One region of the Burkholderia sp. BCC1999 genome, then DNA from elsewhere that is predicted to be linked to it. Evidence: riboswitches for the same ligand, from Rfam matches in the RefSeq annotation. Region 1 holds a riboswitch; the other holds the start of a gene.

Region 1 (4,511 bases):
GGCAGGTCGGCCAGCGCGTAGCCCGCGTCGCGCAGCGCCGCGAGCACGCGCAGCGCGGACGCCGGTGTGTCGAGCCCGACGCCGTTGCCGATCCGCCCTTCGCTTTGCGGATAGTTCGCGAGAATCAGCGCGACGCGCTTGTCGGCGTTATCGAGCGTGCGCAGCCGGCACCAGCCGCGCGCAAGCGCAGCGACGAACGCGATCCGCTCGGCGTCCGGCTGGTAGCGCACGACATCGACTTCGGTGTGCGGGCAGCGATACGCGAGCCCCTTGAAGCTCACTGCGCGCGTGACGATCCGGCCGTCGACCTCGGGCAATGCGATGTGCATCGCGATGTCGCGCGCATGCAGCCCCTGGTTGTCGGCCACCCACGCGTCGCGATTGCCGCCGGACAGGATCACCTGCAGCACCGGCGCGTCGCCGGCGAGCACGTCGTGTTCGGGGCTGTCGATTGCGCCGGCCGCGAACGCGGTCGTGTTCAGCACGAGCGCGACGTCGTGCGTGTCGCAGAGCTGCGTGATGACCTCGCGGCTCACCGCATCCTTCAGCGACGTCACCGCGATCGGCAGCGGATTCAGCCCTTCGTCGACGAGCGCATCGGCCAGCGCATCGAACACGGTCGTGTTCGCGGCCTGCCAGTGCGCGCGATAGAACAGGATCGCGACGACGGGCGCACCGGGCGTCCAGCGCGGCCGCCAGTCGTCGACGCTCGCGCGGTCGCGCGCCGGGTGATACAGCGCGGCGGCCGGCAGCGGGCGCGGCAACTCGGGTTCGTCGCCGAACCCGAGCGTATGGAAGGCGATGCTGCGCAGCAGCGCGTCGGCGTTGTGCACGCCGCCTTCACGCAGGTAGCGCCACCACAGCCGGCACAGATCCGGCGTGACGGTGCTCTTCGCGACGAGGTTCGGATCTTCTTGCAGGTCGCCCGAGAACATCGCGAGCTGCTGCCCGCGCTTCGACGCGAGCGACACGGCCTGCTCGATCCCGTACGGCCAGTACGCCTCGCCGCCGAGATGATCGATCACGACCGTCTTCGCGTGGCGCAGCACGTCGTCGACGTAGAAATCGACCGACGCCGGCTGGCGCAGGAACGTGACGTTTGCGAGCCGCACGCTCGGGAACCCGGCCGGCAACTGCGGCACGATGCTCGCGAGCAGCGACAGCGTCGTGTCGGCCGAACTCAGGATCACGATGTCGGCCGGCTGCTGGTCGATCCGGACGACACCCTGCGTATCGTCGACAAAGCCGCCCGGCGTGGTGCGCAGCAGATGCATCGTGTGTTACGCCTGTTGCGGCTCGGCCGCGCACGCAGCGTCGAACGCGCGTTGCAGCGCGGCCGCGTCGAGATCCTCACCGATCAGCACGAAGCGGCTCGCGCGCGTTTCGCCGTCCTGCCAGCGACGGTCGAAATAGCTGTCGAAGCGGCGGCCGACACCCTGGATCACGAGCCGCATCGGCGCGCCGGGCAGCGCGGCGAAACCCTTCGCGCGGTAGATCGTGTGCGCTTCGACGACCCGCTGCAGCGCGGCGATCGTCGCCTCACGCGTGCCGGCATCGCCCGACACGACCACCGAGTCGAAATCGTCGTGATGGTGATCGTGATCGCCGTCGTCGGCCGAGCCGTGATGGTCGTGACGCAGGTGAATCGTTTCTTCAGATGCCGATTCGAGACCGAGCAGCATCGCGAGGTCGAGCTCGCCGCGCGTCGCGCGCACGATCTTCACCTGCGGCGGGATCTCGTCGCGGATCGCGGTTTCGATCTGCGCGAATTCCGCATTGCCGACGAGATCGGCCTTGTTGACGATCACGAGATCGGCGGACGACAGCTGATCGGCGAACAGTTCGTGCAGCGGCGATTCATGGTCGAGGTTCGGATCGGCGCGGCGCTGCGCGTCGACGGCCTGCGGGTTTTCCGCGAACTGGCCGCTCGCGGCGGCCGGGCCGTCGACGACGGTCACGACCGCGTCGACCGTGAAGCTGTTGCGGATCGTCGGCCAGTTGAACGCCTGCACGAGCGGCTTCGGCAGCGCGAGGCCCGACGTCTCGATCAGCACGTGGTCGATGTCCGCACGGCGCTCGACGAGCGCCTCCATCACCGGATAGAACTCTTCCTGCACGGTGCAGCACAGGCAGCCGTTCGCGAGTTCGTAGAGCTGGCCCGACGCTTCGCCCTGCGCGCCCTCGGCATCCTCGCAGCCGATGCCGCAGCCCTTGAGGATCTCGCCGTCGATGCCGAGTTCGCCGAATTCGTTGACGATCACCGCGATGCGGCGGCCTTCGGCGTGCTGCAGGATGTGGCGCATCAGCGTCGTCTTGCCGCTGCCGAGAAAGCCCGTGACGATCGTGACGGGAAGCTTGCGTAGGGTCATGGTAGGTCCGGTGTCGAAGAGGGAATCAGGACGGGATCGTCGCGTCGGTGGCGGCAAGGCAATTCAGCGGGCGAAGCGCAGGAAGATCGCCGCGGGATCCGCGCGGACAGCCGCACGACGGGCGGAACAACGATTCGGACATGGTGCTTCCTTGCGAACGGTCGACATCGTGAATGCCAACACGGCTGCCACCGGCCCTGCCCGCGCCGCCTGCTGCTCGCCGCGCCGGCCCGGGCGCATTCGCGCGGGGGCCGATCGGCGCAGACAGCGGGAAACACCGGGCGTCGGGCCTGCTGCGGCCGTGGACGATGCGCCGCCTCCCCGCGGCGCTGAACCCCAACGTTTAGGCCGGTATCCGGGCTGGCGAACACGCCGCTTCGCCTTCCCGGATGCACGCGGCATCCAGTGGCGGTCGTCCGCCTGCACGAGACAGGCGGCGAAGCGGCGCTGCATCGCGTTGCGCGCGACACGTTCGCTTACCGTTGCGGGGGCAGCACAGGTTGGCTCGACTGCGATGCAGGCAGGCTCCCTGTTTCCCGTTTAACTGCGCGCGCCGGAGCGGCACGCGCGAGCACCAAAACGCGTGCGAGTGTAGGCGGCGGTGCGGGGAGCGTCAAGGCGCCATGGGCGGCCGGACTGCGTTGCGCATCGCCCGTGCGCCGCGCCGAAGGCCGTCGGTGGCCGGTTCGCGCGGGCGAACCGTGTGCTATCGTAGCGCCGCGTTCGGTGCTCGCATGCGCATTCCGCGCATGCAGTTAAACGGGAAACAGGAGGCGGACATCCGCCCGGCCTGTGCTGTCCCCGCAACGGTACGCCGCCCGCGCGACGCGCTCCCCGCGCACGCGCCCAGGCCGCCCGCGATGCCACTGCCCTTCACCGGGCGGGAAGGCTGCGGCCTGGCAAGCGGCCAGCCCGGATACCGGCCGACGCAAGGGGCGAGCCCGATGCTCGCCGAACGCCCGATCCGCGGGGGACGGATGGGGTGCGCATTCCGCCCGCGTTCGCGCGGGCTTCGCCCGATCCGTCATGCATTGCCTGTCCGCCGGCCGCCGATGTGCCGCCCGCCTTTTCCTTTCCACTGTTTCGACACGGTGCGTGCCGTGCCGGCGCCGATGAGCCGCGCCTGGCTCATCGGCGCCGGCCCCGGTGACGCCGACCTGCTGACGCTCAGGGCCGTGCGCGCGATCGGCATGGCCGACGTGCTGCTCGTCGACGATCTCGTGAACCCCGACGTGCTGCGCCATGCGCGCGCCGACGCGCAAATCGAGCATGTCGGCAAGCGCGGCGGCCATGCGTCGACGCCGCAAGAAGCGATCGTCGCCGCGATGCTCGCGCACCTGCGCGCGGGCCGGAGCGTCGCGCGGCTCAAGGGCGGCGATCCGTTCGTGTTCGGCCGCGGCGGCGAGGAACTGGCCGCGCTCGGTGCGGCGGGTTTTCCGGTCGAGGTCGTGAACGGCATCACCGCGGGTATCGCCGCGCCGGCCGCGCTCGGCATTCCCGTCACGCAGCGCGGTGACGCGCAAGGCGTGATCTTCGTCACCGGCCATGGCGCAGGCACCGACGAGCCCGACTGGCGCGCGCTCGCGGCCACGCGCATGACGATCGTGATCTACATGGGCATTCGTCGGCTCGACGCGATTACCGCAGCGCTGCGCGACGGTGGCCTGCCGGGCGATACGCCGTGCGCGGCGATCGAGAATGCGACCCGCCCGGAACAGCGGCACGTACTCGCGACGCTCGACAGCCTCGTCGAACGCATCGGCGCGACCGGACTCGGTTCGCCTGCGATCGTCGTGATCGGCCGCGTCGCGGCGCTCGCCGACGATCCGGCGGTGCGCGCGGCGCTCGGTGGCCGCGCATGATGCGCGTCGCGCTCGGCATCGGCTTTCGCGCGGACGTCACGGCCGCACAACTCGATGCCGCGATCCGCGCGGCGCTGGCGTGTTATCCGGCCATTGAACCGGCGCTCGTCGCGACGCTCGCCGACAAGGCGCGTGCCCGTGCGCTACGCACGCTGTGCGCGCGACGCGGCTGGCCGCTCGTCGCGTTCGACGCGGCGCAGCTGGCGAGCCGTCCCGAACTGGCCGCGAGCGGTCCGTCGGACGCCGCGCTTGCACGCTTCGGTGTGGCCGGTGTGGCCGA
Region 2 (4,511 bases), on a different contig from region 1:
TCGAATCCGATCACGAACGGGAACGTGTACTGCATGAATGCGCCGAGGTAGCCTTCGCGGCATTTCCAGTCGGCGGGATTGACGCCCGCGTACGCGACGCGGATCAGCACGTCGCCGGGGCCCGGTTTCGGCGCCGGTACGTCGGCCAGCCGTAAGGCGTCGGAATGACCGACGCGGTCGATCAGAAGCGCTCGCATCTTCATGTCTCCAGAGGTGTTGTCGTTGGGGTGTGTGCGGCGTGTCACGCCGCGGTGTCGGCGAGCAGGCTCGATGCGAGCGGGCAGAACGCATGCGAGATCGTATCGACCGTCCAGTCGGGGCTTTCGGCATCGAACCGGCGGTCGACCCAACCCCAGTGATACGGATGCAGCAGGTATTCGCCGAGCAGATCGCCGACCTGCGCGAATTCCTGTTGCCACACGTGCGTCCACGCGCCGGGTGTTTCGATCCGGTTCAGGCGCCAGTTGCGGATGCCCGGCATGAACGCGGGCATCCGCAGCAACTCGTGCTCGAGCAACGCGACCTGTGCTTCGCTTGCCTGCGGGCGCACACGCAACATCAGCGTGCGCCAGATGCCGTCGCGCAACGCGGGCTCGCGCAGGCCGCCGCCGATCGCGCGGCACGCTGCACCGTCGAGGCGCGCGATGCCGGGCAGTTGCGCCAGTGCGGCGAATTCCGCTGAGGAATCGACAAACCGTTCATCGCGCAGCACGTCGAGCGTGTAGTCGCCCGCGCCCCAGCAGCCTTCGAGATTGCGCGCGAGCGCCACGCGTTTCGCGCCCGGCAGCGCGTGCGCGGCTTCGCGCAATGCGTGCTCGATCGCTTCCGCGTCGCGATCGGCCGAAACGAATACCTGTGCCGTGTCATGCCGCATGGTCGACCTCCGTCAGCGCGGGCAGCGGCGCGTTGGCGTCCGTCATCACGTGACGGCGGCGCGCATCGCACAGCCCGTCGACGGCCATCCAGAACGCGACCACGTCGCCATCGGTCAATGCGCGCATCCGGTAATAGGCATACGCATCGTCGACCTGCCACGTCAGCCACAGGGTGCTCGGCTGCCCCGGCGCCGCAACGGGCGGCGACACCCAGCGGCAGGCCGCCGTCAGTCCGCGCGCCGCATGGCCGGGCAGGTAGCGCTCGCGCAGCAGCGCGAGCACGTCGGGAATGCGCTCGGGCGCGAGCGTGATTTCGTCTACGATCTGGATCATTCGCGTATCGTCCGTGGTCGTTCGGGTCGGGATGCATGGCCGGCCTACGCCGTTCCAGCGAGGCCGAAGGCGGCCAGCGTGGATAGCATTCTTGCGTGGGGGCTGCTCGCGAACCCCTACCGGCCCGCTCACCGGCCCCTGTCGCAACGATCAGAACGGGAGACTCATGAAACAGCGTGTATTGCCGGCGAGCGGACGCGTGCTGCCGGGTCTCGGCGCACGCCTGCTGAACGAACTCACGCGCAGCGGCACGCCTCCGGCCGACCACGCGGCGCACGCGCCGCAAGCGGCGGCGACCCCGGGCGGCTTCGTCGCGCTGTACCGCGACGCGATCGAGCGGCTCGAGGCGCAGGTCGCACGCGGCGACGGCCATCCGCCGATGCGCAAGCAGGAAGTCGACCTGATGTGCCGGTGCCTGCTGAGCTGCGCGACGCTCGCCGACGCGATCCGCTGCGCGCGCGACTTCTGCGAAATGTTGACGCCGCGCGCCGGCGTGCTGTCGCTCACGGTACGCGACGGGCGTGCGACGTTCCGGATGGATTCGCTGCGGCGCACGCGCAGCCCGGCCACGTGCCTCGTCGACCTGACCGGGCTGTTCTGCTATCTGCAGCTGTTCGGCTGGCTGATCGGGCAGCCGCTGCGGCCGACCGACGTGTGGCTCGGCCATCCGCGCCGCGACGACGCGGTGCCGCTGCTCGGGCTGTTCAACGCGCCGGTCGACGTCGGCCGGAAAACCTATGGCTTCGCGTTCGATGCGACGCGGCTCGATTGCCGCGTGATCCGGCAGCCGGGCGAACTCGACGCGTTTCTCGTCGACTTCCCGTTTCGTCTGATCGATGCGCCGCCGGCCGTCGTGTCATGGGCGCAGCAGGTGCGCGGTTTTCTCGATGCGGCGCTCGCGCGCGAACAGGCGCTGCCGGCGCTTGCGGAGCTGGCCGCGTGGCTCGGCGTCAGCGAGGCGACGTTGCGGCGGCGGCTGGCGGCGGAAGGAAGCGGCTATCACGTGCTGCGCGAACAATGCGTGGCCGATGCGGCCCGACGATGTCTGCACGAGACCGACTGGCCGATTACCCGCGTGGCCGCGTATCTCGGCTTCGGCGGCGAAGAGGCGTTCCGGCGCGCGTTCGTGCGCTGGAACGGCGTCGCGCCGAGCCGGTTCAGGCGCGATCGCATGACGCACGGCCACCCCGATTCTTCAGACAAGAAACGCGGCACCGGCGCATAAGGGAAAGGATTCGGAAAGCGATTGCCGGGTAATGACGTTTTTTCGCATCCCGCGCGGTGCGGCAATTGACTCGCCCGAGCGCGCGCCATTACCCTTGCGCGCTGATGGTTCCCAGGGATGGGATCAAAAGGGAACGCAGGAGGGGCAACGCCTCGAATCTGCGGCTGCCCCCGCAACTGTGAGCGGCGAATTCGTGCCACTGCATGCCACTGGGAAACCGGGAAGGCCTGCACGGATGACGACCCGCGAGCCAGGAGACCTGCCATCGACCCGAGGTCCAGCAGCCGCACCGGGCGGGGTGTCCCGATGTGCAAGCACCGCCGCTGGCGGCCGCCCGTTGCATGGACGAACCGACCTCAGGATCCGTCAGATGTCCTTCATTCCCGAATCCGCTTCCCTGCCGGAAGCGTCGCACCGACACGCCGTCGGCACGCGCAACCTGCCCGCCGTCCGCTCACGATCGCCGTATGCGCAACGCGCTTTCTCTCGCTGTCTCATGAATATTCGTTACCTGCTCGCCACGTCCGCCGCCTCCGCGCTGCTCGTCCCGATCGCCCATGCCGCCGGCGACACCGCGCTCCAGCCGCCCGCCCAGCCAGCGGAAAGCGTCGACCTGCCGACGATCAGCGTGACCGACACGCGTCGCCTGCCCGAATCGTTCGACGGCCGCTATGCGTCGACCCAGGTACTCACGCGAACCGATCTCGACCGCCTGTCGCCGAGCGAGCCGAGCATCACGCAGGCGCTTGCGATGCTGCCCGGCGTGACCGTTTCGCAGACCGGCGGCCCCGGCTCCTCCGCATCGGTCAGCATCCGCGGCTCGTCGGCGAGCCAGGTCGCCGTGTTCATCGACGGCATCCGGATCGGCTCGCCGACTACCGGCATCGCGCCGTGGGCCGACCTGCCGACGGAAGCGTTCGAACGTGTCGAGGTGATTTCGGGGCCGGCCGCCGCGTCGTTCGGCGCCAACGCGATGGGCGGTGTCGTGCAACTGTTCACGCGCCGCTCGTCGAACCAGCCGAACCAGACCACCGTGTCGTTCGGCGGCGGATCGAACAAGACGTTCGACACGCAGCTACGCACGTCGGGTACGGTGCCGTCGACCGGGCCGCTCGCCGCGCTCGGCGGACTCACCTACTCGCTTGGCCTGCACTCGTACAACACGGCCGGCATCGATTCGACGCGGCCCGTCTTGCCATATCACGAGGACGGCCGCAATCCGTATCACGCGCAGGATCTCGATGCGCGCCTCGGCTACGCACGCGACAACTGGTCGATCTCGACGTTCGCGCTGTATCACCGCTCCGACCTGTCCTACGACAACAGCGGCTATGCGAACCGCCAGCTCGATCATCAGCTGACGACCGGTCTCGCGTTCCATCTCGACATCACGCCCGATACGCAGTTCGACCAGTCGTTCGGTTATGCGAACGATCGCCAGTTCCTCTACGCGAGCGATCCGTCCATCCCGACCGACCAGATCAATTCACAGCGCATCAGCACGTCGACGTCCCTGACCCATCAGGAGCGCGGGTTCCACCTGTTCGGCCTGCCGCTGTCGGGCGAGAGCAAGCTCGCGTACGACTTCACGCGCGAACAGGCATTCCTGCCGATCGACGCGCCCGGCGGCATACCGACGCGCAACGACTCCGCGTTCTCGCTGCATCAGTCGGCCACGCTCGGCAGCGTCACGATGTTCCTCGCGGGGCGTCGCGAGATCATCGCCGGGCAAGGCGTGAACACGGGCAATGCCGCGCTGTCGTGGGCGATCACGCCGGTCTACACGGCGCGCGTGTCGTACGGCAACGCGTTCCGCCTGCCGAGTTTCAACGACCTGTACTACCCCGGCTACGGCAATCCGAACCTCAGCCCGGAACGCAGCACGTCGGTCGAGGCGGCGCTCGACGCGAACACGTCGTACGGCACGTTCTCCGCCGCGATCTACGACACGCGCGTCAACAACCTGATCGCGTACAACCCGGCGACGTATTCGCCGATCAACATCGGCCGCGCACATATCCGCGGGATCGACCTGTCGTACAAGGGGACGATCGGCCGCTACACGCCGGTGAGCGTCG

The links. A riboswitch is a leader RNA that binds a small molecule or an ion and turns the genes downstream of it on or off. The one in region 1 is predicted to bind cobalamin.
Region 2: linked by a shared signal. The riboswitch ahead of U5809_RS04185 (TonB-dependent receptor domain-containing protein) and the one ahead of cobW (cobalamin biosynthesis protein CobW) in region 1 are both predicted to bind cobalamin.

The regions. Positions count from the first base shown of each region.
Region 1 is NZ_CAJPHP010000012.1:26,670-31,180, forward strand. Features, by position in the region: gene cobN (cobaltochelatase subunit CobN) at 1-1,274, opposite strand, end outside; gene cobW (cobalamin biosynthesis protein CobW) at 1,281-2,369, opposite strand; cobalamin riboswitch at 2,698-2,963, opposite strand; cobalamin riboswitch at 3,077-3,312, shown strand; gene cobA (uroporphyrinogen-III C-methyltransferase) at 3,422-4,231, shown strand; gene U5809_RS18710 (cobalamin biosynthesis protein) at 4,228-4,511, shown strand, end outside.
Region 2 is NZ_CAJPHP010000002.1:281,474-285,984, reverse strand. Features, by position in the region: gene U5809_RS04205 (NADP-dependent oxidoreductase) at 1-197, opposite strand, end outside; gene U5809_RS04200 (Dabb family protein) at 242-874, opposite strand; gene U5809_RS04195 (hypothetical protein) at 864-1,208, opposite strand; gene U5809_RS04190 (AraC family transcriptional regulator) at 1,375-2,433, shown strand; cobalamin riboswitch at 2,522-2,715, shown strand; gene U5809_RS04185 (TonB-dependent receptor domain-containing protein) at 2,930-4,511, shown strand, end outside.